Regions from separate parts of the Citrobacter werkmanii genome, predicted to be linked through region 2. Evidence: predicted binding sites of a transcription regulator. Region 2 holds the regulator's gene; each other region holds the start of a gene.
The links. Region 2 encodes Fur, which represses iron uptake genes when iron is present. Its sites were predicted from a motif close to ATAATAATGAGAACNACTATCAA; they were not measured.
Positions count from the first base shown of each region.

Region 1 (10,213 bases), 2.4 Mb from region 2:
TTTATATGGTTATGTGCGATATAATACTTCGACGGAGCAACAAAACGAAGGCGTAGGTCAATAGTGTAATTAATTAAAGCAAGATAATACCCCTTTCGGATCAAGCTTCGAGCCGATAGCCGGCCATGAAAAAGCGAATTGTTGTACTGGACTGGTTCTCTTTAAAGAAATCCATCACCATCTCCTTATCCAGTCCATAGCGACGCGTCAGGATGCCCGCTTCCCACGCGCTGAGCTGTCGATCGCCTGTTTTTTCAAACATTCGATGTGAAAACCCCAGTACAAAACCGCGTTTATAATCCGCGCAAAAATGCGCCACCGAGCGTGCGCTATCCGCATTTTCCGCGTTTAATCCGGCCATCAGGCCTTTACCAAAATGGTTGTCCATGCATAACCCCCAATCGCTATATAATAAATTATATAGCGATTTTTTAAGCAAAGACCAGAGGTATCAGGGACTTTTTTGTGCCAGCTTAAAACGACACCCAGTCATCCGTTTTAGCTGTTGCAGAGGTTTTGCGTTCTGCTGAAGGGGAAGCGGTCGCAGTGGCAGTGTATTGCACGTCGTTAGCTGATAGACGGAACTGTTGCACCGAACGTTGCAGATCTTCCGTTTGCCGTTCCAGCGCGACTGCCGCGGCGGAAACCTGTTCGACCAGCGCGGCGTTCTGTTGCGTAACGCTGTCCATCTGCGTGATCGCCACGCTTACCTGTGAGATGCCTTTGTTCTGTTCTTCCGAAGCAGAGGCGATTTGTTTCATGATGGTGGTGACTTCTGTCGCGCCGCGCAGAATCGCCTCCATCGTTAATCCAGTCTCTTTAACCAGACGAGCACCCTGATCGACACGACGCGACGATTCGCCGATCAGCGTCTCAATCTCTTTGGCTGCTCCGGCGCTACGGCTGGCAAGATTACGCACCTCACCGGCAACCACGGCAAAACCGCGCCCCTGCTCGCCCGCTCTGGCCGCTTCAACCGCCGCGTTAAGCGCCAGAATATTGGTCTGGAAAGCAATGCTGTTAATCACAGAGGTAATTTCCGCGATCTGTTTAGAACTGGCGGCAATGCCGTCCATGGTCTCAACCACTTCTGAAACCAACGAGCTGCCTTTACCTGCCGTTTCTGTCGCCGTATCGGCCAGTTGGCTGGCCTCACGCGCATTTTCGGCGTTCAGTTTTACCGTTGCGGTCAGTTGCTCCATGCTGGCTGCGGTCTCTTCCAGCGCCGCAGCCTGCTCTTCAGTACGTGAGGAGAGGTCGTTATTACCGGTGGAAATTTCCGTCGCTCCTCGCCAGATATTGTCACTACCAGAACGAATGGTACTCACGGCTTCGCGCAGGCTGTCCTGCATCGCGCACAGTAACGGCACCAGTTGGCCCACGCAGTTACGACCAAAATCTTCAATAGAATGGCTGAGATCGCCCTGCGCAATTTGTTGAAATTGTTGGCGAATACGTCCCAGAGGTTTCACCATCATGGCGACGAGGTAGCGGTCGGTAAAGAACAGGAGCGCAATACCGAGGATTACGGCGGTGATAATTAGCGTCCGGATGATAGACGTTTTGCCATCGACCATAACACGGGTGGTATCGAGCCTTTCACCCGCAGTGGTGTTAAAACGCTCAGCACTGGCGCCAAATTCACGGCTCAAGGCTGGCGTAACGGTGCTGGCATGCTCCGCAAAGGCCGTGAGCGTGCCCTGCTGAGCCAGTTGCATTTGTGGGATAACGCCGTTATCCAGCAGCGCCTGCCACTTGGTCAGCACCGCCGCGGCGACTTCCGGATCCATGGGGCCGGGAGACAATGTTTTCATCTCCTGGAGTTTTTTACTCATATTGTCCAGGGACTGTTGCGCTGGCGCAAAATCCGGCGTTCCGCCGCTCATTTTGACATCCATTGCGCGACTTAACCGCGTCACAAAACGAAAATACTGATCGTTACCCTGGCTGAGAACAGTCATCTGATGGACGAGATGACGGTCAATATCATTCCCTTCTGATATTTTTGATAAAGAATGAAGACTGAATAAACCCACGCCCGACCACAGCAGGCAAAAAAGTCCCAGTATTGCCAACATGACAATACGAATAGTGAAGTTTTTCAGCAAACCCATAATAATTTCCTTGCCGTTGATGAGGAATTCGCCATCAGGCGATACTTATCCTTGTTATCGGCAGGCGGTAGAGAAGATATAATGCGTTCTTTATTTTTTTACTTTCTTAAGTCCAGGCCATATCTCTCCAGATGATATCAACATGAATGCTAATGAAATTAGCTAGCATTATTATTCAGATAACTCACCTAAATTATTTAATAATGCTTTGTTTTTTATCGTAAATATTTATTAAACCCTGCAAGAGTGCGCTCCCAAGAGAAATCAGAGTCAGTATTATCATAATGAGAGGTCAGATCATTATGAAAGCCGTGATTAACGCAGGGAGATATATAGCCTTCACACGCGGGTCTCCTTCAATAACTCGCATAACGAATTCTGCCCAGTTTTTCATCCCAGTGTGACCTGTGAACGGAATATTCACCGAGAACCCGCTAGAATAGAAACGCTGTTTCGAAATTCACCTGCACTAAGGAGATCTCATGGCCTGGTTTGCCAATCCTGAACGTTACGAGCAGATGCTCTATCGCTACTGTGGACGCAGCGGTTTACGCTTACCCGCGCTGTCGCTGGGTTTGTGGCACAGTTTTGGGCACGTTCAGGCGCTGGAGTCACAGCGCGCCCTGCTGCGTAAAGCCTTTGATTTAGGCATCACCCATTTTGATTTGGCCAATAACTATGGGCCGCCCCCAGGCAGCGCAGAAGAGAATTTTGGCCGTTTACTGCGCGAGGATTTTGCACAATACCGAGATGAGTTGATCATCTCCACCAAGGCAGGCTACGACATGTGGCCAGGGCCGTACGGTTCTGGCGGTTCGCGTAAATACCTGCTTGCCAGCCTCGACCAGAGTCTGCAACGCATGGGTCTCGACTATGTCGATATCTTCTACTCGCACCGCGTGGACGAAAATACGCCAATGGAAGAGACCGCCTCAGCGCTGGCCCATGCGGTGCAAAGCGGTAAAGCGCTGTATGTCGGCATCTCATCCTATTCCCCGGAACGAACGCAAAAGATGGCCGAACTGCTGCGGGAATGGAAAATTCCACTTCTTATCCACCAACCCTCTTACAACCTGCTTAATCGCTGGGTAGACAGCAGTGGCTTGCTGGATACGCTGGAAGCTAACGGCATGGGCTGTATTGCCTTTACGCCGCTGGCCCAGGGACTGCTGACGGGGAAATACCTCAACGGCATCCCGGAAGGTTCACGTATGCAGCGTGAAGGGAAAAAAGTCCGTGGGCTAACAGAAAATATGCTGACGGAAGAAAACCTTAGCAGCCTGCGTTTGCTCAATGAGATGGCGCAACAGCGCGGACAGTCGATGGCGCAAATGGCTTTAAGCTGGCTGCTAAAAGACAACCGGGTCACTTCGGTATTAATTGGCGCCAGCCGACCGGAGCAACTGGAAGAAAACGTTCAGGCATTGGCTAATCTGACGTTCAGCGCCGAAGAACTGGCGCAGATCGATAAACACGTCGCTGATGGCGAGCTGAACCTGTGGCAAGCCTCATCTGACAAATAGCCGTTCGTCACTCCGTGCCGGGTAGCCATGTAGATCTACCCGGCCATGGTAACGCGCCATGACCTTATACTTCTTCTGCTTTGAGCTGTGGACGCTGGTATTCCGGCCACACCAGCGCGACGAGCGCAGGGTAAGCCTCCAGGCTGAACTCCCTGAAGCACTGACGTAAGTTGAGCACATCCAGATCGGCATGCGAGACCTTCTCGCCGCTGAGACAGCGTTTTTTTATATTGTCGTAATATTTATACACCGCAGAGTTAAGGTCGCTACAGCGCCGCTGCGCATCAAATAAGCCAGGCGTCTCATTCAGCTCCGCCATCGTCATCCGTTTGATCGTCGAGTGGATAAAATCGATATATTCGTGATTAACCCGCCAATACCATACCGGGGTAATCGAATTCATCAATACAGAAAAATGATCTTCACCCTCTTCTTTACTCAAGATTTCCGGCTGGTGTCCAGCGTTACCATTTTCTGCATAGCGGTTTTTATTTGCGCTGCGCATCAACAAAAGCACCCCGCAGGTAAGCAATAGCAGGGTAATAACAGAATAAAATATACTGTTCATATACTGGCTCCATTTTTTTTGATTTTAAAATTACGCCATGCTATTGTCAACGCAGCCTGACATATTAAAAACAATACAGTATTGGCATCAAAGGATATTTCAACATGCTTCCCGAGCATCTTGTTCCCGCGCATTATCATTTATCTCAAACATCGACTAATACCTTCCCCACAGAAAACAGTGAAAATTTGACTCAGGGAAAGAGAACATTAAGCGATTATGAAGCAGATATTTTGATCAGCGCTACAGCGACCGGCCAGGCGCGCAATATGTTGTTTGAAGAGAGCGACCGTCATTTAAAAGAGCGTTTGTTTTGCGCGGCAAAGATTGAGTCATTCACGCGCTTGCTCAATTCATTGCAAGCAGAAGGCGACATTAACGCACAAGAATTAAGTGAAATTTTGACCGAAAAAACAGCCATCATTAATGAGCAAGGCAATAAAATTTGGCTTAATTTAATTACCCGCGAATCCAGCGATCCTATTTTTTATTCTCTGGAAGAGAAATAAAATGAAAGATGTTGAGGATAATAATGTTTATTTGGCTTTAGATGACCATAAAAGTGATGAGTTTGTCTTAAAGCAGAATTTAGCCATCCTGATTGCCAATAAAAACGCAACACTGGAAAGCGTTGCCCAGGAAATGGTTTCTATACCCGCCGCGCTGGTGCGGATGAAATGGCAAAATCGCCGTGAAATTTATGCGCTACAGGCGAAAGAAGAGATCTATGGCGCCGCGATTGAGGCCATCATAGCCCAACAACCCGAACTGCGGGATAAAATCATGGCCCGGCTGGAGAGCACCTACCAGCATATACTCGCGCGAGAAACGGCCACCTTACGCCTGACGCGCAAGCTGTCCGAAGGCAGCTACGAACCGACCAGGATAACCACGGTCGCGTTAGATGAAAACAGATAAGAACAGGTTTGTGGGGCGTGGAATCAGGATAAGCAGGCCGGGTAGGTGAAAACCACTACCCGGCGAGAAAGTTACTTCGCTTTCACGGTCTCTTCACCGACCAGACCAATCTTCAGGAAACCCGCCTGATGCAGCGAGTCCATTACCTTCATCATGGTTTCATAATCGACGGTCTTATCCGCGCGGAAGAAAATTGTGGTGTCTTTCTTCCCTTCTGTCAGCGTATTGAGCTCGCTAATCATGGTTTCATCCGTCACCTGATTGTTGCCGATAAACATACTTTTATCGGCTTTGACTGACAGATAAACCGGTTTTTCGGGACGCGGCTGCGGCGTACTGGTGGAGGCAGGGAGATTCACCTTCACATCTACTGTTGCCAGCGGCGCGGCCACCATAAAGATGATCAATAAAACCAACATAACGTCGATAAACGGCGTCACGTTGATTTCATGCATTTCACCGTTATCGTCCAGGTTTTCATTAAAGCTCATTGCCATGGAACATTACCCTACACGTAATTTCTGCGCAGCACGTACCGGATGCGCGGAGGCGCTGGCGTTCAGGTCCAGATCGCGGCTTTGCAGCAACAGCACCTGCGCCGCGACATCGCCCAGCATCGCTTTATAGCTGCCAATCTGACGTGCGAAAATATTGTAGATGACGACCGCAGGAATCGCCGCAACCAGACCAATCGCGGTCGCTAACAGCGCTTCTGCAATACCCGGCGCAACAACGGCCAGGTTGGTGGTTTGGGTTTGTGCGATCCCGATGAAGCTGTTCATGATGCCCCATACCGTACCGAATAAACCCACGAATGGCGAGATTGCCCCGATGGTGGCCAGGTATCCGTTACCGCGTCCCATATGACGACCTACTGCCGCCACACGACGCTCCAGACGGAAACCGGTGCGCTCTTTAATACCTTCGTTGTCGTCACTGCCTTCCGACAGTTCCAGCTCGTTCTGCGCTTCATAAATCAACTGTGCGCCAAGGCTTTTAGCATCGAATCCTGCGGCAATCTCGTTTGCCTGGTCTAAAGAGCGGGCATCCGCCAGCAGTTGCTGTTCACGCTTAAGACGGCGTTTCTGAGTAAAGAACTCAAGGCTCTTACTAAAGAAGATAGCCCAGGTGACCACTGACGCTAAAATCAGCCCAATCATCACGCACTTAACCACGATATCGGCGTGCTGATACATACCCCAGACGGAAAGGTCCGTCTGCATCAAATTATTACCCACTCTGTATCTCCAGGACGCAAATCACAAAATCTAAGCGTAATCATATCAAAACAACGTCGAATTGATAGTCGTTCTCATTACTATTTACATATTGCCGCACCTTTGGTTTCTTTTCCTTGCGCTTACGCAGTAAAAAAGTCACCAGAAGCATTTTGAGATTATTTTCTACTGTATGACCTTTCTGCAGGATGCGTCATCTTTGATTCATGGTAGTTTAGACATCCAGACGTATAAAAACAGGTAATACACCATGGCAGATAAACAACTTGAAACCAAACTCGTGCACGCAGGACGCAGTAAAAAGTACACGCTGGGCTCGGTAAATAGCGTGATCCAGCGCGCTTCTTCGCTGGTGTTTGACAGCGTTGAGGCAAAAAAGCAGGCCACGCGCAACCGTGCTAACGGTGCGCTTTTCTACGGACGTCGTGGAACCCTGACGCATTTTTCGCTGCAGGAAGCCATGTGCGAACTGGAAGGCGGCGCGGGCTGCGCGTTGTTCCCTTGCGGCGCGGCAGCCGTTGCCAACACCATCCTTGCCTTTGTTGAACAAGGCGATCATGTGTTGATGACCAATACCGCCTATGAACCCAGCCAGGACTTCTGCACCAAAATTCTCGGCAAACTAGGCGTCTCAACGGGCTGGTTTGATCCGCTGGTGGGTGCCGATATTGTGAAGCACATTCAGCCGAACACCAAAGTTGTCTTTCTGGAATCACCCGGCTCCGTCACCATGGAGGTACATGATGTGCCGGCAATTGTAGCCGCCGTCAGAAGCGTTGCGCCTGATGCAGTCATCATAATTGATAACACCTGGGCTGCCGGCGTGCTGTTCAAGGCGCTGGATTTCGGTATCGATATCTCGATTCAGGCGGGTACGAAATACCTGATTGGTCATTCCGACGGCATGGTCGGCACAGCGGTATCCAATGCCCGTTGCTGGGATCAACTGCGCGAAAATGCCTATCTGATGGGACAAATGCTCGACGCCGATACCGCCTATATGACCAGCCGTGGATTACGCACGCTGAGCGTACGCTTACGCCAGCATCATGAAAGCAGCTTAAAGGTCGCCGAGTGGCTGTCCAACCACTCACAGGTCGCCCGCGTTAATCACCCGGCGCTGCCCGGCAGTAAAGGCCATGAATTCTGGAAACGTGATTTTACCGGCAGCAGCGGGCTATTCTCCTTTGTGTTGAATAAGAAGCTAAATAATGAAGAGTTAGCCGCGTATCTGGATCACTTCAGCCTGTTCAGCATGGCCTACTCCTGGGGCGGTTTTGAGTCGCTGATTCTCGCCAACCAGCCGGAGCACATTGCGGCAATCCGTCCGCAAGGCGAGGTGGACTTCAGCGGAACGCTTATCCGTTTGCATATCGGTTTAGAGAATGTTGACGATCTGATTGCCGATTTAGCCGCAGGATTTGCCCGAATCGAGTAACATTGCCATAGATGGACATATATGCAGACACTTCTGGTGGAAAAGTCTGCAATTGTTGCGTCCGGGATCAAGGCATCCCGGACAATTCAGGAGTACAATCCACACATAAACGCTGTTCCACAGGAAAGTCCATGGTAGTTATTCAAGATATTGTCTCCGCGCTCTGGCAACACGACTTTGCCGCGCTGGCGGATCCACACGTTGTGAGCGTGGTGTACTTCGTCATGTTCGCCACACTGTTTTTAGAAAATGGCCTGCTGCCCGCCTCCTTTTTACCCGGAGACAGCCTGTTATTACTGGCTGGAGCGCTGATCGCCCAGGACGTGATGAGTTTTTTACCTACCATAGCTATTCTGACCGCCGCCGCCAGCCTGGGCTGCTGGCTCAGTTACATTCAGGGACGCTGGCTGGGCAACACGCGAACGGTAAAAGGCTGGCTGGCGCAATTACCTGAAAAATATCATCAGCGCGCCACCTGCATGTTTGACCAACACGGCCTGATGGCGCTGCTGGCCGGGCGCTTCCTGGCGTTCGTACGTACCTTGCTGCCGACTATGGCGGGAATTTCAGGGTTGCCTAACCGTCGATTCCAGTTTTTTAACTGGTTGAGCGGCCTGCTGTGGGTCACCGTCGTCACCAGCTTTGGCTACGCGCTGAGCATGATCCCGTTCGTTAAACGCCATGAAGATCAGGTGATGACCTTTTTAATGATCCTACCGATTGCCCTGTTAACCGCAGGTCTGTTGGGAACCCTGTTCGTGGTGATTAAAAAAAAATACTGTAGCGCCTGAGTCGCATCCGTAGGCCGGATAATCTCCGGCATTTTGCCTTATGGCGCGCAGCTTTAAGGCCTACGGTGTACCTTTCAGACGGACAAGAAATCAACTCCCCTGCATCATCCGAATTCTGGCCGCATCTTCCCCCGGCGTCACGCCAAAGAAACGTTTGAACTCCCGGCTAAACTGCGATGCGCTCTCATAGCCGACGCGCATGGCTGCCGCACTGGCCTTCATCCCGTCATGAATCATCATCATCCGCGCTTTATGCAGACGATAGCTTTTAAGATATTGCAGCGGCGACGTGCTGGTCACCGCTTTAAAATTATGATGAAACGCCGACACGCTCATGTTCGCCTCTGCCGCCAGCTGCTCTACATTGAGATTTTCGGTGTATTTGGTTTCAATCCGCTTCAGCACCCGGCTTATCAAGCTGAAATGCGTCTGACGACTGACCAGCGCAAGTAACGCGCCGCCGCGCGGCCCGGTCAGCACATGGTAGAGGATCTCGCGAATGATCTGTTTGCCGAGAATACGCGCATCCAACGGGCGCTCCATCACATCCAACAGTCGCTCAGCGGCGCAGAGAATTTCGTCTGAAAGCGTCGCGGAGTTAATTCCACTGGCCGCCATGGCAGGCTGAAACAGCTCGTCTTCTCCAATGTCCATCAACAGCTCCTGCAATTGCAGGATATCGACATTCAGATAAATTCCGGCCAACGGAACCTCCGGTGTCGCATACGTTTCACATTCAAAGGGTAAAGGTACGGTTAGCAGCAAGTATTCATTGGCGTCATAACGAAATACACGTTCATTGATATAACCAATTTTATGTCCAGAGAAGAGAAATATGATGCCTGGCTGATACATGACCGGTGTGCGCGCCGCTGGCACCGTTCCGTGCAGCAGGCGGACATCTGGCAGCAATGCACTGAGTTTATTTTCATTGTTTTTCAGCTGCTTAATTTTATCTGTCAGCAGAAGGCAGATCTCTTCACGGTTCATAAAGCACCATTTCATCATCGGTTTGCGACCCTGACATAATGCGCAGATTTATCCGTTTTCTCCAGTAATCTGTAGAAATGGGCAAGACATCGGCAGAAATGAGCATTGAGAGCAGCGCGGCTGGCGACCACAATGTTCATCATCCGGCAGACACTCTCCTGCCCTCTTTTTTACCCACACAAGGGAACGAGCAATGAACAATTTTAATCTCCATACCCCAACCCGAATTCTGTTCGGTAAAGGCGCTATTGCAGAGCTGCGCGACCAAATCCCTCAGGATGCCCGCGTACTGATTACCTACGGCGGCGGCAGTGTGAAAAAAACCGGTGTCCTGGCACAGGTTCAGGATGCACTGAAAGGCCTGGACGTGCTGGAGTTTGGCGGTATTGAGCCAAACCCGTCTTATGAAACGCTAATGAATGCGGTAAAGCTCGTGCGTGATGAAAAAGTAACGTTCCTGCTGGCAGTGGGCGGCGGTTCGGTACTGGACGGCACCAAATTCATCGCGGCAGCAGCACAGTACGCTGACGGCATCGACCCATGGCGTATTCTGGAAACTCACGGCAACGACGTAAAAAGCGCCATCCCGATGGGCTCCGTATTAACCCTGCCCGCCACCGGTTCTGAATCTAA
Region 1 is NZ_CP044101.1:4,337,193-4,347,405, forward strand. Features, by position in the region: gene FOB24_RS21315 (DUF2623 family protein) at 101-388, opposite strand; gene FOB24_RS21320 (methyl-accepting chemotaxis protein) at 474-2,114, opposite strand; gene FOB24_RS21330 (aldo/keto reductase) at 2,597-3,637, shown strand; gene FOB24_RS21335 (ESA_00282 family adhesion-associated protein) at 3,702-4,205, opposite strand; gene FOB24_RS21340 (hypothetical protein) at 4,310-4,714, shown strand; gene FOB24_RS21345 (hypothetical protein) at 4,716-5,123, shown strand; gene exbD (TonB system transport protein ExbD) at 5,195-5,620, opposite strand; gene exbB (tol-pal system-associated acyl-CoA thioesterase) at 5,627-6,361, opposite strand; gene metC (cystathionine beta-lyase) at 6,612-7,799, shown strand; gene yghB (DedA family general envelope maintenance protein YghB) at 7,931-8,590, shown strand; gene FOB24_RS21370 (AraC family transcriptional regulator) at 8,681-9,580, opposite strand; gene yqhD (alcohol dehydrogenase) at 9,774-10,213, shown strand, end outside.
Region 1: a site for Fur is predicted at 6,423-6,445, ahead of exbB (tol-pal system-associated acyl-CoA thioesterase). Genes of this name have one in related genera too.

Region 2 (10,213 bases):
CGCCCACTTGAGTAAGGCTGCGCAGCGGTAAAATCCGTGGGCAAATTTTCCGTAAGGAATGGTCAGAAAAAGCGCCATGACCACGCCGAGATGAATAGCCAGTAAAATAGCCATCCATGAGGTGTCTCTTCCCGCCAGCAGCGCCAGACCGGTCAGACTGGTCAGCAGCAGCAGCAAAATAAAACCGCGATCCATCGGTTTTTGCCGTGCGTCGCCGTGTAGCGGTGAGCGTTTAAGATTCAGCCATAGCAAGCCAGCCGGGCCGACAACCAGACCAATTCCGCCCAGCGTGCCCAGCATCACCGGAACGCTGAAGAACGGGTAGGGCGCTTCTATGCCTGCAAAGTAGTGATAGCCTGTAGCCACCACGGTGGCGGCAAAGCAGAGCATAAAACCGTAGAAGGTAAAGTGGTGGAAACGGCGGCGCATCAGGGTGAAAGCATCATCCGCTTCGTTACAACCTTTGCCGTGGCCACCATCGAGATATTTCAGCGTCAGCGCATCGTGTGAGGCTTCAGCAATCTCGGCGGAACGCGGCATACCCGGAGAGATCTCGCGCCAGAAGCGGATCACGCCCGCCATCAGCAAACCGATCGCCAGAATAAAGACCGAACCAAACATCCAGGCCAGCAGGTTATGCGGGAAAATTTGATAGAAATCCCCGGCCAGCGGAGGATGGAATAGTGAACCTTTCAAACCTATAGCGAGGAGTAAAAACAGGATCAGACCGAAAACCAGCGCCAGCATCACGGTTACGCCCGCGCGACGATAAAGCGCGCCAAAGGCGGCGGGTTGCGCATAATGCTGATAGGTTTCGAGCCGGACCTCCGCCATCGCCTTTGGTACGTTGATGGCAAATTCATGAGGCGGGGCATACTGACACGCGTGCAGGCAAGCGCCGCAGTTATGGCACAAGTTCGCCAGATAGTTGATATCCGCTTTACCGAATTCCAGACGTTGCGTCATCGCCGGGAATACGGCGCAAAAGCCTTCACAATAGCGACAGGCATTGCACACCTGCATCACACGTTCAACTTCAGCTTCCGGTTCGGTGATAATTTGCGCTTCGATGATCAGTTTCTCAAGCTGCTTCATGACGTGTCTCCTTACGTGCGGCCAGCGCGGCTTCTTTTCCGGCAATGCGGCCAAAGGTGGTGCCGATCGACATCCCCACGCCAGCGGTGTAGCCCTTGCCCAACACGTTGCCCGCCATCATCTCTCCGGCGACGAACAGGTTACGGCTTGGAAGCCCGGCAAAATGCACAGCGGCGTGTTCGTTCACTTTTAACCCAAGATAAGTGAAGGTGATCCCTGGCCGCAGGGCATAGCCGTAGTATGGCGGCTGGTCCAGTGGTCGCGCCCAGTGCGTTTTCGCGGGTAGCAAATCTTTGGTGGCGCAGTTATCCAGAACGGTGTGGTCGAACTGACCTGGCTGGCAGGCGTTGTTGTATTGCGTCACGGTGTGGGTAAAACGTTCGGCATCCAGTCCTAACTGAAGAGCCAGCTCTGCCAACGTATTGGCCTGCGCGCCGGGAAAGACCGGCGGCATAAAGTGGCCAATAGCTTTACTGTCGATGATGGAGTAGCCAATCTGCCCTGGCTGTTGAGCGACCAGACGTCCCCAGATGGCGTAGCGTTTGGGCCAGAAATCTTCACCTTCATCATAAAAGCGCTCAGCGTCCCGGTTCACCACTATACCGAGCGAGACGCAGTCCACGCGGGTGCAAATCCCGCCGTCATATAATGGCGCTCTGGCATCAATGGCCACGCAGTGTGACTGGGAGGGATCGCCGATAATGTCGGCTCCGGCATCCATCATAAATTTGAGCAGTACGCCCTGGTTAAAGCGCGTGCCGCGAATCAGGAAGTTATCCGCTGGCCATTCGCCGCGCTTGTTCTCTCCCCATGCTTCTCGTAGCCATTCGCGGTTAGACTCAAAACCGCCAGCGGCAAGCACGCAGGATTTAGCGGTGATGCGCTCTTCGCCTGCCAGCGCCGCCACGAACTCGCCATTACGCAGTTCAAGCGCCTGAACCGGGGTGTTATAGCGGATCTGCACTCCCAGCTTTTCTGCGCTGCGATAATAGGCATTCACAAGGGCCTTTCCACCGCCCATAAAAAAGGCGTTGGTTCGCGCCACGTGTAAAGCGCCAGAGAGAGGTGGCTGAAAGTTAACGCCGTGCTGGCGCATCCAGTCGCGGCATTGTGAAGAGGTACGGATCACCAGACGCGCCAGCGCTTCGTTGGTATTCCCTTCCGTGACGCGCCACAGATCTTGCCAGAATTCTTCTTCAGGATAGCTGTCCACCAGCACATCCTGCGGCGCATCATGCATACAACGTAAATTACGCGTGTGTTGGGAGTTTCCTCCGCGCCATTCCCGGGGGGCCGCTTCGAGCAGGAGTACCGAAGCTCCTTGCTCCCGGGCGGTCAAGGCAGCACATAACGCGGCATTACCACCACCAATCACCAGAACATCAACCATCGTATACTCCATTACCATTTAACTATTTGTTAAATTTGTAATTGAAATGTATACGCACAGCTGGTGCGGGCGCTATGATGTGGTGCTAAACAGTACTTTAGTTATTGTAAAGAGTAGCGCCAGGCCAGCTTCCTGCTTCCACCAGTTGATGCATAACTTTCGTCAGCACCACACGGGCGGCAAGGCCTGCCGGGGTAAGTTCATCGTCAGAGAGGCTGACCAGAAAGTTAGGGCGGCTAAGTATCGGATTATAGACGCCGATCACTCTTAGAGTTTCTTTATCGAGATGGGAGATCGCCGCACCGGGCTGAAGAGTGGCGCCAATGCCACTGCGTACGGCGCGCATCAGTAACGCCAGACCATCAATTTCAGTAGCGATCTCAATATTTAGCGCGTGTTCCTGGCAGATGGCATCCAGCCTGCCGCGCAGACCATGTCCCGGGCTTGGCATGATCAATGGAATATTTGCCAGTTGGGCTGGAGCAATATTGTCGTCGACAATATCAGCCAATAGGGCATGGGTCCCAATCAAAAACAGCCGTTCTTCAAGAATCGGTCTGGCGCTCCAGCGCAGGATCTTTTCTTTTTGAAACACGACAGCCAGATCAATCTGGCGGGTATTAATCATTCGTTCCAGGTTGCCAGAGAGACTTTCCACCACATGCAGGCGAACATCAGCATAGCTTTCCCGCATGGCGTGAATAAATGGCATGCCGAGAACGGAAGCGGTACTGGGGGCCATACCGACGCTGACGTGTCCGGAAAGTCGGGCCTCGCGCGCGGCGAGGATTGCATCGTCTGCATGCCGGAGCGCCAGCTGCGCCTGGGAGTAAAAAGCCAGTCCGGCGCTGGTGGGCGTCACACCGCGCGAGGTGCGTTGAAGCAGACGAATAGCAAGTTCGCTTTCCAGGCGCGTCATTTGCTGACTGAGTGCCGAAACACCGATATTGAGATCGAGCGCCGCGCTACCCATGCTGCCGGTTTCTACAATACGCACAAAATAGCGTAGTTGACGAAGTTCCATTTCAACTCTCCGAATGGCAATTGATTTTTACATTAAAGCAACATTGACGTAGAAGGAAGAGGGGGATGGTCAAATTTGGCCCATAAAAAAAGCCAACCGGATGGTTGGCTTTTCAGAAATCGTCACATTATTTGCCGTCGTGCGCATGCTCATCTTCGCGGCAATCGCCTTCGGCGCAGTGGCCATAAAGATAGAGGCTATGGTTGGTTAAGCGAATACCATGTTTAGCCGCAATCTCACGCTGACGCGCTTCAATGGAATCATCGCTGAACTCGACCACTTTGCCGCAGTCGAGGCAAATGAGGTGATCGTGGTGATGCTGTTGAGTCAGTTCGAAGACGGATTTACCACCTTCAAAATTGTGGCGGGTCACGATACCGGCATCATCAAACTGGTTCAGCACACGATACACGGTCGCCAGACCAATTTCTTCACCCATATCGATCAGGCGTTTGTATAAGTCTTCCGCACTGACGTGATGGTTATCCGGTTCCTGAAGAACTTCCAGAATTTTTAAACGAGGAAGCGTTACTTTCAGGCCAGCCTTCTTTAATGCGGTATTGTTGTCAGTCATGCGGAATCTGTCCTGTAGCTAAACGATTCACTTCATTAACAGAAGTGACAGAAATTGCACTTGAGAAATTGCGTATCATTATAGAACTGCCATGGTTAAATGAAAACAGCAAGTCTCTGGCATATATTGTTAATCAAAACGTGGTATCGCCGACAAACACACTGTGCAACACCCGATTGGCATCCAGCCATTGTACAGGGTCAGACGGAAAAGTTACAAATTTGTAGCAATTATTTTGATTGGTTTTATCTATTGATGCGGCGCAGATGAGGATCTGCGCCGCGCGAAATCAGGCATTGATGATTTCGTCGAGGTGCAGTTCTTCTGAGATCTGCTTAACCCATTTTTCTACGCGTTCAGCGGTCAGCTCCGGCTGGCGATCTTCATCGATAGCCAGACCGACAAAGTGGTCGTCGTCAGCCAGGCCTTTGGACGCTTCAAAGTGATAACCCGCCGTTGGCCAGTGACCGACGATGGTGGCGCCGCGTGGCTCAATGATGTCGCGAATTGTGCCTAACGCATCGCAGAAATATTCTGCGTAATCTTCCTGGTCGCCGCAGCCGAACAATGCAACCAGTTTGCCGTTAAAATCAATGTCTTCGAGGGTAGGGAAGAAATCGTCCCAGTCACACTGCGCTTCACCGTAGTACCAGGTTGGAATGCCGAGCAGCAGAATGTCATACCCTTCCAGGTCTTCTTTGCTGCTTTTTGCAATGTCATGTACATCGGCAACGTCTTTACCAAGCTGTTTTTGAATCATTTTTGCGATGTTTTCGGTATTACCGGTGTCGCTGCCGAAAAAGATGCCAGTGATTGCCATGAGTAAAATAACCTCTTGAAACTTATTGAAATGGTGGTGGCGCATTGCCCACGGATAAGGGCAATCATAGCAGAACAGTCAGGCATGCGGAAACAGCAAACACGCGGGACTGCACTCTGTGCTACACGATTTATGATTTAGAGCAGAAATTCAGACTATGCCTGACCGCGCAATGCGGTGAGTTGGGTCATCAGCATCTCTTCGATGAGTTCACTGCGACTCATGTTGCGCGCCTCGGCCAGCTCGTTTAACGCGTCAACGGCATCAGCGTTCAGTTTCAGTTCGACACGCTTAAGCCCGCGAACTTTGTCACGTTTAAGCTGATTACGTTTATTTATACGTAACTGTTCATCACGCGAGAGCGGATTAGTTTTGGGTCGTCCCGGGCGACGCTCCTGCGCGAACAGATCTAATGTCGTACGGTCCGTTTGTTCTTTGGCCATGATCTTGGTGACTTCGGGGAAACAATCAGCCAGGCGTCCGCCCGGATGGATAGCGCGCCATAATACATCAGCAGGAGAGGCACGCCAACGCCCACGCGCGTAATCGCGCACGGACGCTGAGTTTTTAATCAGTTAGCCGGTTCGTTCAGATAACGACGGATGGCCCGCAGCACTGCTTCAGGTTTTTCCGCATGTACCCAATGCCCCGCGCCTGCGATAACGTGCGCCCGAGCCTGCGGGAATTGTGCCAGCAGTTGCTCGCGATACGCTTCGGTGACATAAGGGGAGTTACCGCCTGGAATAAACAATGCCGGGTGCTCCCATGCCGGGAGGGTTTGCCAACCGACGATATTGGGATATTGATCCCACAATACGGGAACGTTAAAGCGCCACTCGCCGTCAACAAAGGATTTCAGCAGAAACTGAATAACACCTTCCTCTTGCAGATGCTGGCGCATGACGCTTGCCGCCTGCTGGCGCGAGGACGCTTGTGCCTCGGTTACGGCATTGATTGCCGCAAAAATCTCATCGTGACGGCGCACATGATAGTCAACCGGCGCAATATCAATAGCCACCAGCCGATCAATACGATCAGGGGCCAACGCGGTTAACGCCATGACGGCTTTTCCCCCCATCGAGTGACCAATAAAGATCGCTTTTTCGATCTGTCGATCGTCCAGCGTATCCACCAGGTCTTGCGCCATGGCCGCATAATTCATTTCAGGCGATCGGGGCGAGAGGCCATGATTTCGCATATCAACCTGGATGATATCGTGATCGGCCACCAGGGAGCGTGCCAGGATCCCCAGGTTATCCAGGCTACCAAACAGGCCGTGAACCAGGACGATGGGAGAATTATTGTGCAGGTTTTGCGCAGATTGAGCTCGGATATTCAATTTCATGGCAAAGTTCTTTTTTTCACACTCACGGGTTAGGGTATCATGTTGACCATTCTGCCACAGGGCTGCAACAACTACGGTTACTCCGAGTTTTATCAGTCACCAGGCTTGACGCTATCCGCTGTTGGGATTTGCCTTTACACTACGCGTGTTAACCCAACAACTTGTATTCAGCTAAACACTGCACTGGATTAAGATGAAAACGATTGAAGTTGATGATGAACTCTATAGCTATATTGCCAGCCATACCAAGCATATCGGCGAGAGCGCATCCGACATTTTACGGCGTATGTTGAAATTTTCCGCCGCAGCACAGCCTGTCACTCCGGTAGTAAAAGAAGTCCGCGCTGTGCAACCTGTCGTGGAAGCTAAGCCGGTTAACCCCGTAAAAGATAAAGTGCGCGCGATGCGTGAACTGCTGTTGTCCGATGAATATGCGGAACAGAAGAAAGCAGTAAATCGCTTTATGCTGGTGCTGTCTACACTCTATTCTCTGGATCAAAACGCATTCGCCGAAGCAACGGATTCGTTGCATGGCCGGACGCGCGTTTATTTTGCGGCAGATGAACAGACGCTGCTGAAAAATGGTAATCAAACCAAACCGAAACACGTGCCAGGCACGCCGTACTGGGTGATCACCAATACCAACACCGGCCGTAAATGCAGCATGGTGGAGCACATCATGCAGTCAATGCAATTCCCTGCGGAATTGATTGAAAAGGTTTGCGGAACAATTTAATCCTTGCATTAGAAGGACCAGGCAATGGCAATCCACAACCGTGCAGGTCAACCTGCGCAACAGAGTGATTTGATTAACGTCGCCCAACTGACGGCACAGTACTATGTACTGAAACCAACGGCAGGGAACGCTGAGCACGCCGTCAAGTTCGGTACGTCCGGGCATCGCGGCAGTGCAGGTCGTCATAGTTTTAACGAGCCGCATATTCTGGCTATCGCCCAGGCGATTGCTGAAGAACGTGCGAAAAACGGGATTACTGGCCCGTGCTATGTGGGCAAGGATACCCACGCGCTGTCTGAACCGGCTTTTATCTCTGTGCTGGAAGTGCTGGCGGCGAATGGCGTTGATGTCATCGTGCAGGAAAACAACGGCTTTACGCCAACCCCTGCCGTGTCGAATGCCATCCTGGTCCACAACAAAAAAGGCGGCCCGCTGGCTGATGGCATTGTGATCACGCCGTCCCACAACCCGCCGGAAGATGGTGGCATTAAATACAACCCGCCAAACGGTGGTCCGGCAGATACCAACGTCACCAGAGTGGTGGAAGACAGGGCTAACGCGTTGCTGGCTGACGGTCTGCAAGGCGTGAAGCGTATGTCGCTGGACGCGGCGCTGGCATCGGGTCATGTGAAAGAGCAGGACCTGGTTCAACCGTTTGTGGAAGGACTGGCGGATATCGTCGACATGGCGGCGATCCAGAAAGCGGGTCTGACGCTGGGTGTTGATCCGTTGGGCGGTTCCGGTATCGAATACTGGAAGCGTATTGCGAAGCACTACAACCTGAACCTGACTATCGTTAACGACCATGTTGATCAGACTTTCCGCTTTATGCATCTCGATAAAGACGGCGCAATCCGTATGGACTGCTCCTCCGAGTGCGCGATGGCGGGTCTGCTGGCGCTGCGTGACAAGTTCGATCTGGCCTTTGCCAACGATCCGGACTATGACCGTCACGGTATCGTCACCCCGGCGGGGCTGATGAACCCGAACCACTACCTGGCGGTGGCGATCAACTACCTGTTCCAGCATCGCCCACAGTGGGGCAAAGATGTTGCCGTCGGTAAGACGCTGGTTTCCTCGGCAATGATTGACCGCGTGGTCAACGATCTGGGTCGTAAGCTGGTGGAAGTGCCGGTCGGTTTTAAATGGTTTGTTGACGGTCTGTTCGATGGCAGCTTTGGCTTTGGTGGTGAAGAGAGCGCGGGCGCTTCTTTCCTGCGTTTCGACGGTACACCGTGGTCGACCGACAAAGACGGCATCATCATGTGCCTGCTGGCGGCAGAAATTACCGCAGTGACCGGTAAGAACCCGCAAGAACACTACAATGAACTGGCTGCTCGCTTCGGCGCGCCGAGCTACAATCGTTTGCAGGCGAGCGCGACCTCCGCGCAGAAAGCGGCGCTGTCTAAGCTGTCTCCGGAAATGGTAAGCGCCAGCACGCTGGCGGGCGACCCGATCACCGCACGTCTGACCGCGGCACCTGGCAATGGTGCTTCCATTGGCGGTCTGAAAGTGATGACTGACAACGGCTGGTTTGCCGCGCGTCCGTCAGGCACAGAAGACGCTTACAAGATCTATTGCGAAAGCTTCCTCGGCGAAGAACACCGCAAACAGATCGAAAAAGAAGCGGTTGAGATCGTCAGCGAAGTGTTGAAAAACGCGTAAACCCCAGGCCGGATAAGACGCTAACGTCACCATCCGGCATGAATACAAAAGCCGGATAGCATGTATGCTGATCCGGCTTTTTTATTCGACTAGACTTACGGCATAAACCGATAGCCAATCCCGGTTTCGGTCAGAAAATGACGTGGACGAGCCGGGTCCAGCTCCAGTTTCTGGCGCAGGTGTCCCATATAAATTCGCAGATAGTGGCTGTGCTCAACGGCGTTCGGCCCCCAGACCTGATTTAACAGCTGGCGTTGCGTCAGTACCTTCCCGGCATTATTCAGCAGTACCGCTAACAGGCGAAACTCAATCGGCGTCAGATGGATTTCCTCGTCACCACGGTGTACGAGGCGGGCGGCGATATCCACTTTTACGTTGGAAAAATGCACCACCGGTTCGGGAGACGCGCCGCTGGCGTGGCGACGCAATGCCACGCGCAATCGCGCCTGTAGCTCGCCAATACCGAAGGGTTTACTGAGATAGTCATCGGCGCCGGCATCCAGTGCGGCGATTTTATCGCTCTCTTCGCTGCGGGCTGAAAGCACAATTACCGGGATTGCGCTCCATTGCCGCAGGTCGCGAATAAAATCAATGCCGTCGCCGTCTGGCAGGCCAAGATCGAGAATGATGAGATCGGGTTTTCGCGTGGCGGCTTCCAGCAAACCACGTTGTAGCGTTTCCGCTTCATATACACGCAGGCCATCGGCTTCCAGCGCAGTGCGCAGAAAGCGGCGAATGGCCTGTTCATCTTCAACAATCAGTACGTTTGTCACATATCCTCATGAAAATCTTCAAGTTCAGGGGGGATCTCCTGGGGTAGTGTAACACGGAAACATGCCCCCCCCTGGGCACGATTATGGGCGGAAATGGTACCGCCGTGCACGTCCACAATCGCCTGACAAATGGCCAGTCCCAACCCCACGCCGGGTACCGATGACTCTTTGTTTCCTCTGGAAAATTTGTCAAAAACGCGCTGTTCCATACCCGACGGAATACCCGGTCCATTATCCCAGACGTCCAGTAGCAGGTGCTCGCCATCAACGCTGGCGTCAATGCCGATTTGTGCCTGCGGACCCGCGTATTTTACGGCGTTCTCCAGCAGGTTGATCAACACCCGTTCAAAAAGCGGGCCATCGACATGGATCAGCGTCAACGGTTCGGGTAACGACAGGTTAATCGGAGCAGAGAGTCCTGGCTCCAGCATCTGCAGGGCGCTGCCCACCACCTCTTCCAGCGTTAACCACTCCTTCTTAAGATTAAAGCCGCCAGACTGAATTCGCGCCATATCCAACAGATTATTAACCAGTCGGGTGGTATTCAGCACGTGCTGGCGAATCTCACTGGCCTGGCGCGCATGCGGCGAACCTTCACTGGCCAGATCCAGCGTTAAAATCTCTGCCTGACCGAACAGCACCGTCAGCGGCGTGCGCAAATCGTGGGACAGGGCGGCAAGCAGCGCATTGCGAATACTTTCGCGTTCACTGGCAAACCGGGCCTGCTCTTCGCTGGCGGTCAGGGTCAGACGTTCCAGCGCACTGGCGACCAACAGGGTAAAGGTTTCCAG
Region 2 is NZ_CP044101.1:1,761,438-1,771,650, forward strand. Features, by position in the region: gene tcuB (tricarballylate utilization 4Fe-4S protein TcuB) at 1-1,095, opposite strand, end outside; gene tcuA (FAD-dependent tricarballylate dehydrogenase TcuA) at 1,082-2,485, opposite strand; gene tcuR (tricarballylate utilization LysR family transcriptional regulator TcuR) at 2,583-3,509, opposite strand; gene fur (ferric iron uptake transcriptional regulator) at 3,637-4,083, opposite strand; gene fldA (flavodoxin FldA) at 4,373-4,903, opposite strand; gene ybfE (LexA regulated protein) at 5,059-5,346, opposite strand; gene ybfF (esterase) at 5,475-6,248, opposite strand; gene seqA (replication initiation negative regulator SeqA) at 6,442-6,984, shown strand; gene pgm (phosphoglucomutase (alpha-D-glucose-1,6-bisphosphate-dependent)) at 7,009-8,649, shown strand; gene kdpE (two-component system response regulator KdpE) at 8,745-9,422, opposite strand; gene kdpD (two-component system sensor histidine kinase KdpD) at 9,419-10,213, opposite strand, start outside.

Region 3 (10,213 bases), 460 kb from region 2:
GTTGCTCCTGCTGCTGGTTTATCCCTTCGCCTGCCTGCTGTTGTGCACTCTGTTTGGCTTGCTGGTGCGTAAGATTTCGCAAAAAACCGTTGCCGACTTGCTCTTTTCTCCACCGTCTTTATCGACGGCCTCGCGCTAATTTTAACGCGCTTTTTGCCCCCATCAGGGGGCGAATCAATTTGCTTATGAGAAACGATCACGGATAATAAAGAACATTGCTTATCAGATGTATATCTAAACGAGATCCTGACAACCGAATGCCTGAACAACATCGTTACACGCTCCCGGCCAGCGCTTCTGACCAGCGCCAGTTAGGCGAACTGACCGGCGCAGCTTGCGCGACGCTGGTCGCTGAAATTGCTGAACGTCATGCGGGTCCTGTCGTACTGATCGCGCCGGACATGCAAAATGCCCTGCGACTGCATGATGAAATTCGTCAGTTTACCGACCAGATGGTAATGAACCTGGCGGACTGGGAAACGCTGCCCTACGATAGCTTTTCCCCTCATCAGGAGATTATCTCCTCGCGGCTTTCCACGCTGTATCAACTCCCTGCGATGCAGCGCGGTGTACTGATTGTGCCGGTGAACACGCTGATGCAGCGCGTCTGTCCGCACAGCTATCTGCATGGTCATGCGTTGGTGATGAAAAAAGGTCAGCGGCTTTCGCGCGACGCCCTGCGCGAACAACTGGACAGCGCGGGCTACCGCCATGTTGATCAGGTGATGGAGCACGGCGAATACGCCACGCGCGGCGCGTTGTTGGATCTGTTCCCCATGGGCAGCGAATTACCGTATCGACTGGATTTCTTTGATGATGAAATCGACAGTCTGCGTCTGTTTGATACCGACACCCAGCGCACACTGGAAGAAGTCGACGCCATTAATTTGCTGCCCGCGCATGAATTCCCGACCGATAAAACGGCGATTGAGCTGTTCCGCAGCCAGTGGCGCGATACCTTTGAAGTTAAACGCGACGCCGAACATATTTACCAGCAGGTCAGCAAAGGCACGTTACCTGCCGGGATCGAATACTGGCAGCCATTGTTTTTCAGCGAGCCGCTGCCCCCCCTGTTCAGCTATTTCCCCGCCAATACGTTATTGGTCAATACCGGCGATATCGAGACCAGCGCAGAACGCTTCCAGGCTGATACCCTGTCGCGTTTTGAGAACCGGGGTGTTGATCCGATGCGCCCGCTTCTGCCGCCACACTCGCTGTGGCTGCGCGTAGATGAGCTGTTCTCCGAACTTAAACGCTGGCCCCGTGTTCAACTGAAAACTGAGACTCTGGCGAACAAAGCCGCGAATACTAACCTCGGCTTCCAGAAGTTGCCAGATATCGCGGTTCAGGCGCAGCAAAAAGCGCCGTTAGATGCGTTACGTAAATTCCTTGAAGGCTTCACCGGTTCGGTGATTTTCTCCGTTGAAAGCGAAGGTCGCCGCGAAGCGCTTGGCGAACTGCTCGCCCGTATCAAAATCGCGCCGAAGCGCATATTGCGTCTCGACGAAGCCGTCGACAATGGTCGCTATCTGATGATTGGCGCAGCTGAACACGGCTTCATTGATAGCAAACGCAACCTGGCGCTGATTTGCGAAAGCGATCTGCTCGGGGAGCGCGTGGCGCGCCGCCGCCAGGATTCTCGTCGCACCATCAATCCTGATACGTTAATTCGTAACCTCGCCGAACTGCATCCCGGTCAACCGGTGGTGCACCTGGAGCACGGCGTTGGCCGTTATGCCGGGATGACCACGCTGGAAGCGGGCGGTATCACCGGCGAGTACCTGATGCTCACCTACGCCAACGACGCCAAACTGTACGTGCCTGTGTCATCGTTGCACCTGATCAGCCGTTACGCTGGCGGCGCGGAAGAAAATGCGCCGCTACATAAACTGGGTGGCGATGCCTGGTCTCGCGCCCGTCAGAAAGCCGCTGAGAAGGTGCGCGATGTCGCGGCAGAACTATTGGATATCTATGCTCAGCGTGCGGCGAAAGAAGGCTTTGCCTTTAAGCATGATCGTGAGCAGTACCAACTGTTTTGCGACAGTTTCCCGTTTGAAACTACGCCCGATCAGGCGCAGGCGATCAACGCGGTGCTCAGCGATATGTGCCAGCCGCTGGCCATGGATCGTCTGGTGTGCGGCGACGTCGGCTTTGGTAAAACCGAAGTCGCGATGCGCGCCGCCTTCCTCGCCGTAGAGAACCACAAGCAGGTGGCCGTGCTGGTTCCGACTACCCTGCTCGCTCAGCAGCACTTCGACAACTTCCGTGATCGCTTTGCCAACTGGCCGGTACGTATTGAAATGCTGTCCCGTTTCCGTAGCGCCAAAGAGCAAGCGCAGATTCTGGAGCAGGTGGCCGAAGGGAAAATCGATATTCTCATCGGCACCCACAAACTGCTGCAAGCGGACGTGAAGCTAAAAGATCTGGGTCTGTTGATTGTCGATGAAGAGCACCGTTTTGGCGTTCGTCATAAAGAGCGCATCAAAGCAATGCGCGCGGATGTCGATATCCTTACGCTGACGGCAACGCCTATTCCGCGTACGCTCAATATGGCGATGAGCGGCATGCGCGATCTGTCGATCATCGCCACGCCTCCTGCCCGTCGTCTGGCGGTGAAAACCTTTGTGCGTGAATATGACAATCTGGTGGTTCGCGAGGCTATCCTGCGTGAAGTTCTGCGCGGGGGGCAAGTTTATTATCTGTTTAACGACGTCGAAAATATCCAGAAAACCGCTGACAGATTAGCGGAACTGGTGCCGGAAGCGCGTATTGGTATCGGCCATGGTCAAATGCGCGAGCGCGAACTGGAACGCGTGATGAACGATTTCCACCATCAGCGCTTTAACGTGCTGGTGTGCACCACCATTATCGAAACCGGGATCGACATCCCGACCGCCAACACCATTATCATCGAACGCGCCGATCACTTTGGTTTGGCGCAATTACACCAGTTGCGCGGCCGTGTGGGACGTTCACACCATCAGGCGTACGCCTGGCTGCTGACGCCGCATCCAAAAGCGATGACCACCGACGCGCAAAAGCGCCTGGAAGCCATCGCCTCGCTGGAAGATTTGGGCGCTGGCTTTGCGCTGGCGACCCACGACCTTGAAATTCGCGGCGCGGGGGAACTGCTGGGTGAAGATCAGAGTGGTTCCATGGAAAGCATCGGCTTCTCGCTGTATATGGAGCTGCTGGAAAATGCTGTCGATGCGCTCAAAGAGGGACGCGAACCGTCGCTGGAAGATCTCACCAGCCAGCAAACCGAAGTTGAACTGCGCATGCCGTCACTGCTGCCGGATGACTATATTCCCGATGTCAACACGCGACTGTCGTTCTACAAACGTATTGCCAGTGCGAAAGGCGAAAACGAGTTGGAAGAAATTAAGGTCGAGCTGATAGACCGTTTTGGTCTGCTGCCCGACCCGGCCCGTACGTTGCTGGATATTGCCCGGTTACGCCAACAGGCGCAGAAACTGGGCATCAGAAAGCTTGAAGGCAATGAAAAAGGCGGCACGATTGAGTTTGCAGAGAAAAACCACGTTAACCCGGTCTGGCTGATTGGTTTACTGCAAAAACAGCCGCAGCACTTCCGTCTGGACGGTCCAACCCGGCTGAAATTTATGCAGGATCTGAGCGAGCGTAAAACGCGAATCGACTGGGTACGCCAGTTTATGCGCCAACTTGAAGAAAACGCCGTAGCATAGTGAGCAGGCCGGGAGCGCACATAACGCTCCCGGCCTGTGAATTTACAAACTCTTTGCACTTCCCTGCACTTCCCGACACAGCAAACGGCCATAATTCCTGTTTACTTTTACATAATAAAAACCACGTAAAAACAATGGATTTATGGTGATGTTAAACAATAATCGACTCTCTCGCTGGTTAGCCTTTTTTACGCTTGCAGCGACCTTCGCGTTAGCACTTCCGGCTCAGGCAAACACCTGGCCGCTGCCGCCGCCGGGAAGCCGTCTGGTGGGACAGAATACCGTTCACGTTGTCGAAGACAATGGCGGTTCTCTCGAAGCTATTGCGAAAAAATACAACGTCGGCTTTTTAGCGCTGCTGCAGGCCAACCCCGGCGTTGATCCTTTCGTGCCTCGTCCTGGCAGCGTTTTGACTATCCCATTGCAAACCCTGTTACCGGATGCACCGCGCGAAGGTATTGTCATCAACCTCGCCGAACTGCGTCTTTATTATTACCAGCCGGGGACAAATTCGGTGACCGTATATCCTATTGGCATTGGCCAGTTAGGTGGTGATACGCTGACGCCCACCATGGTAACCACCATTTCCGATAAACGCGCTAATCCCACCTGGACGCCTACGGCAAATATCCGCGCGCGCTATAAAGCAAACGGCATCGATCTTCCTGCCGTTGTCCCTGCCGGGCCAGATAACCCGATGGGCCATCACGCAATTCGCTTAGCCGCATACGGCGGTGTTTATCTGCTGCACGGCACCAATGCTGACTTTGGTATCGGTATGCGTGTCAGTTCCGGCTGTATTCGTCTGCGCGACGATGATATTGAAACCCTGTTCCGTCAAGTGAAGCCAGGAACCAAAGTCAATATCATTAACACGCCGATCAAAGCCTCGGTCGAACCTAACGGCATGCGACTAGTGGAAGTGCACCAGCCGCTGTCAGAAAAGATCAATGATGACCCGCAACTGCTGCCGATCGTGTTGAACGCCGCAATGCAGACCTTTAAGAATGCGGCGCAAACGGACCCTGCCGTCATGGAACATGCGATGGAGATTCGCTCAGGCATGCCGGTCGATGTCACCCGTCATCACGATGTGGCTCAACAACCGATGTAAACATTACCCATAAAAAAACCCCCGCTGGATTTTATTCCGCGGGGGTTTTTTATTTAACTCGCAGTGGCATTGCGATGGGTTAAATCTTATTTGTAGATAACGGCAGTCCCGTGAAGGGTGTTAGGACCGGTAACGGAAGTAATACGGAAAGACTTCGCGCCCATCTCATCCGCTTTCTGCGCCAGTTGATCTTCCAGAGAACCTAAGTTCGTCCCCGCATTTGCAGAGATAGTACCAACTTTCTGTTGACCTGCAGGCGTGGCCTGAACTTCAACAGCGGCGAAGCTGGCAAATGACAGTGAGCTAAGAACAGCAGCAACAAACAGAGTTTTTACGTTTTTCATAATAGTGACCTTTTGCAGATGAATGGGTGTCGTAATGATTAACTTAACGATCGATAGGTAAATCATAGATGTGATCCAGGTCACACGTCAACATTTTTTTATAATGATCGTTATATAAAAGATAAAGACCTTATTTTTCATGCTAATAGCTATAAATTATTTTTATCGCTAATCCGCTGGAGTGTGGCGGGGAATATTTTTATAATGATTATTTAATAAACCCAACAAAGGTACATCGGCACCATGACAACTGAAACGACAGGTTGTGCAAAAAAAAGCCGTGGCCGACCAAAAGTGTTCGACAGGGAAGCCGCGCTTGATAAGGCCATGACACTCTTCTGGCAGCACGGATATGAAGCGACATCGCTCGCCGATCTCGTGGAAGCAACGGGTGCGAAAGCGCCCACGCTGTATGCGGAGTTTACCAACAAGGAAGGGTTGTTTCGTGCCGTGCTGGACCGCTATATAACTCGCTTCGCGGCGAAACACGAAGCTCAGCTGTTTTGCGAAGAAAAAAGCCTTCAGTCAGCACTGGAAGACTATTTCACCGCCATAGCGACCTGCTTTACCAGTAAAGATACTCCGGCAGGATGTTTTATGATTAATACGTCCGCGACGCTGGCGGCCTCTTCCCGCGAGATCGCCCACACGGTGAAATCACGCCATGCGATGCAGGAACAGACGCTTACCCAGTTCCTTCGTCAGCGCCAGCAGCGTGACGAAATTCCGGCCCACTGCGACGTGCAAAAGCTGGCCGAATACCTGAACTGCATTTTACAGGGTATGTCGATTAGCGCCCGTGAAGGCGCGTCATTTGAGAAACTGATGCAGATCGCACACACCACCCTGCGGCTGTGGCCTGAACTCATCAAAGCTTAACTCTCTCCTCTCTCTTCCACGAACAGATGACACCGCCGGGGGCTAAAAGCCCTCGGTTTTTTGTACCAATAACCCTTCATTCCTTATTGTTTTCATCGCATTAGCAGATCTTTTTTAAAAAATGTATTGATAACGACAATTATTATCAGCAATATTCGCATTTGTTTTAACACCTGTTTCCCAATGTAACTATCGGTTTCTCTACCGCAATAACAAAAACAGACCGACTTTTTTAAAAGGAATACAAATGCATAAGCGTCTCTGGGTGCTCAATCCGCTCTTATTATCCTTAACCCTACAGGCTATCGCAGCGGAGGAAGAGAATCTCATCGTCAGCGCTAACCGCAGCCAACGCACCGTGGCAGAAATGGCGCAAACGACCTGGGTTATTGAAGGAAGCGAAATTGAACAGCAAGTTCAGGGTGGTAAAGAGTTCAAGGATGTTCTTGCTCAGTTAATCCCCGGAATTGATGTCAGCAGTCAGGGACGAACCAATTACGGCATGAACATGCGCGGTCGCGCCATCGTAGTATTGATAGACGGTGTCCGTCTGAATTCCTCCCGTACCGACAGCCGTCAACTTGACTCCATTGACCCGTTTAACATTGCTCATATTGAAGTCATCTCAGGCGCAACATCCTTGTATGGCGGAGGAAGTACCGGCGGTTTGATCAACATCGTCACCAAAAAAGGTCAGCCTGAGCGTGAAGTCGAACTCGAACTGGGCAGTAAAAGCGGGTTTAATAACAGTAACGATCATGACGAACGCGTCGCCGCCGCGGTGAGTGGAGGAACCGATCGTGCATCCGGTCGTATGTCCGTCGCGTATCAACGGTTTGGCGGTTGGTATGACGGCAACCACGATGCTCTGCTGCTGGATAACACCCAAACCGGCCTGCAGCATTCCGATCGTCTGGACGTGATGGGCACCGGGACGATTGAGCTGGATGATAACCGTCAATTACAACTGGTTACCCAGTACTACAAGAGCCAGGGGGATGAAGATTACGGGCTGGATCTCGGCGAGAACATGTCCGCCGTGACCGGAAACGGTAAAGCTTATACCAGCAGCGGACTGAACTCCGATCGTATTCCCGGCACCGAGCGTCATCTGATCAGTCTGCAGTATTCCGATGCAGACTTCTTTGGTCAGAACCTGGTCAGTCAAATCTATTACCGCGACGAATCGCTAAAATTCTACCCCTTCCCTACGCTGAGCAAAGGCAAGGTCACCAGTTTCTCCGCCTCACAGCAGGATACCGACCAGTTCGGTGCCAAAATTACCCTCAACAGCCAGGTGATGGATGACTGGGAACTGACGTGGGGTATCGATGCGGATCATGAAACCTTCGATTCCAATCAGAAATTCTTCGATCTGGCTTACTCTCTGCCCTCCGGTGGCATGGACAACCGTACCGCTTATACTACCGGGCGTTATCCTGGTTACAGCATCACCAACTTCGCGCCTTTCCTGCAAAACAGCTATGACATAAACGATATCTTCACTCTCAGTGGCGGCGTACGCTATCAATGGACCGAAAACAGGGTTGATGATTTCGTTGGCTATGCCCAACAGCAGGGAATCGCGACGGGCCTTGCAAACTCCGCCGATACCATTCCGGGCGGCAAAACCGATTACGATAACTTCCTGTTTAACGCCGGGATCCTCGCCCACCTGACTGAGCGCCAGCAAACCTGGTTTAACTTCTCTCAAGGCGTTGAGCTTCCGGATCCGGGGAAATATTACGGTAACGGCACCTATTCTCTGGTTGGCGATCATTATCAACTTCTGCGCAGCGTCAACGTGGCGGATTCTCGCCTGGAAGGGATTAAAGTTAACTCGTACGAGCTGGGATGGCGTTACACGGGCGATAACCTGCGCACACAACTGGCTGCTTATTACTCCACTTCGGATAAATCGATCGTTATCAACCGCAGTGATATGACCATAAACGTACAGCCCGACGATCGTCGGATTTATGGTCTGGAAGGTGCGGTAGATTATTTCATCGCCGATACTGACTGGAGTCTGGGCGGCAACTTCAACGTCATTAAATCCGAAGTGAAACAAAACGGTAAATGGCAGAAATGGGATGTCACTCTGGCTTCACCATCTAAAGCAACCGCATGGGTCGGCTGGGCGCCTGAACCGTGGTCGCTGCGTGTACAGAGCCAGCAAACATTTGATCTGAGTGACGCCAGCGGCAATAAGCTGGACGGCTATAACACCATGGACTTTATCGGCAGCTACCAGCTCCCGTTAGGTAAGCTGACCTTCAGTGTGGAAAACCTGCTGAATGAAGAGTACACCACGCTATGGGGACAACGTGCGCCACTGCTGTACAGCCCAACTTATGGCAGCCCGTCACTGTATGAATACAAGGGCCGGGGTCGTACCTTTGGTCTGAACTACGCCTTAATCTTCTGATAAAAAAAGCCCCCCAGCCTGAGCGAATGGGGGGCTAATGTTCAGGATAATGCTATTTTACGCTTTGTTATTCAGTACCAACTGTCCGTTGTTATCCAACGGAATTTGCGCGCCGGGGTCCTTATCCATACGAATTTTCCCCTGCTGATCGCCAATTTTGTACGTCACGTCGTAGCCCAGCATTTTTTCTGATTTGTCATACACCGTTTTACAACGCTGCTGCGTGGTGGTGTACGTATCGTTTTCTTGCATCGAACCCTGGATCTGGTTACCGGCATAGCCGCCGCCTAATGCACCCGCCACGGTGGCAATATCTTTACCGCGTCCGCCACCAAACTGGTGGCCGATAACACCGCCAGCTACGGCACCTAGCACAGAACCCGCGATACGGTTTTCATCTTGCACCGGCTTGCGGTGCGTGACCGTCACGTTCCGACACTCCTGACGTGGCGTTTTTACCGATTCTTTAATCGGTGTTGCAGAGACAACTTGTGCATACTGTGGGCCACGCTCGAAAACGTTAAGACTGGCCACCGCTGCAACACCCAGCGCAGCAGCTACGCCAATCCCTATACCCGCCAACATTGATTTATTCACGGGACTTCCTCCTTTTTTGCTATTAGCAAAAACTTTGCAACAGAAGGTAAGGAATGCCAATCAGATTACGGATGAAAATAGCGGAAGGCAGGGATAAAGCGAGATGATTCAGAGAACTCTGAAGGAAGGCGTCGGATGCGTGAAATTGTCCGACGCCTGAGGTCAATATTAATGCAGTTTCAGACGCGGACGAATCACCCGGTTAATACTGCCGACCAGCATCATCAGGCCAGTTTTGAAGTAACCATGCAGCGCAATCTGATGCATACGATACAGTGAGATGTAGACAAAGCGCGCAATACGGCCTTCTACCATCATTGAACCGCGCGTGAGGTTGCCCATCAGGCTACCGACGGTAGAGAAGTTAGAAAGCGAGACCAGAGAACCGTGATCTTTGTACTGATACGCTTTCAACGGCTTGCCGTTCATCTGCGCCAGGATATTGTTCATCGCGCAGGTCGCCATCTGGTGCGCAGCCTGAGCGCGCGGCGGCACAAATCCACCTTCCGGACGCGCGCAGGAAGCGCAGTCGCCAATCGCATACACGTCAGGATCGCGTGTGCTTTGCAGCGTCGACTCAACCACCAGTTGGTTAATTCGGTTCGTTTCCAGACCGCCAATATCCTTCATAAAGTCTGGCGCTTTGATCCCTGCGGCCCACACCATCAGGTCAGCCTCAATGTATTCGCCATCTTTGGTATGCAACCCGCCTTCGTCAGCGCTGGTAACCATCGTCTGCGTCAGTACGCGTACGCCCAGTTTGGTTAATTCATTGTGCGCGGCGCTGGAAATCCGCGGCGGCAATGCCGGCAGGATACGCTCACCGGCTTCAACCAACGTAACGTTCAGCGCGTCATTGGTCAGTCCTTTATAGCCATAACTGTGCAGCTGTTTAACCGCATTGTGCAGTTCCGCGGAGAGTTCAACCCCCGTCGCGCCGCCGCCGACAATGGCAATATTCACTTTACCGTTAACGCCCAGATTCGCGGAATACTTGAGGAACAGATTCAGCATCTCCTGGTGGAAACGACGCGCCTGATGCGGGTTATCAAGGAAAATACAGTTCTCTTTGACGCCCGGCGTGTTGAAATCGTTGGACGTACTGCCCAGCGCCATCACCAGCGTGTCATACGGCACTTTACGCTCA
Region 3 is NZ_CP044101.1:2,224,515-2,234,727, reverse strand. Features, by position in the region: gene FOB24_RS11305 (acyltransferase family protein) at 1-139, shown strand, start outside; gene mfd (transcription-repair coupling factor) at 258-3,704, shown strand; gene ldtC (L,D-transpeptidase LdtC) at 3,853-4,818, shown strand; gene bhsA (multiple stress resistance protein BhsA) at 4,905-5,162, opposite strand; gene comR (TetR family copper-responsive transcriptional repressor ComR) at 5,406-6,041, shown strand; gene FOB24_RS11280 (TonB-dependent siderophore receptor) at 6,289-8,469, shown strand; gene FOB24_RS11275 (glycine zipper 2TM domain-containing protein) at 8,527-9,066, opposite strand; gene ndh (NADH-quinone dehydrogenase) at 9,235-10,213, opposite strand, start outside.
Region 3: a site for Fur is predicted at 6,168-6,190, ahead of FOB24_RS11280 (TonB-dependent siderophore receptor). Genes of this name have one in related genera too.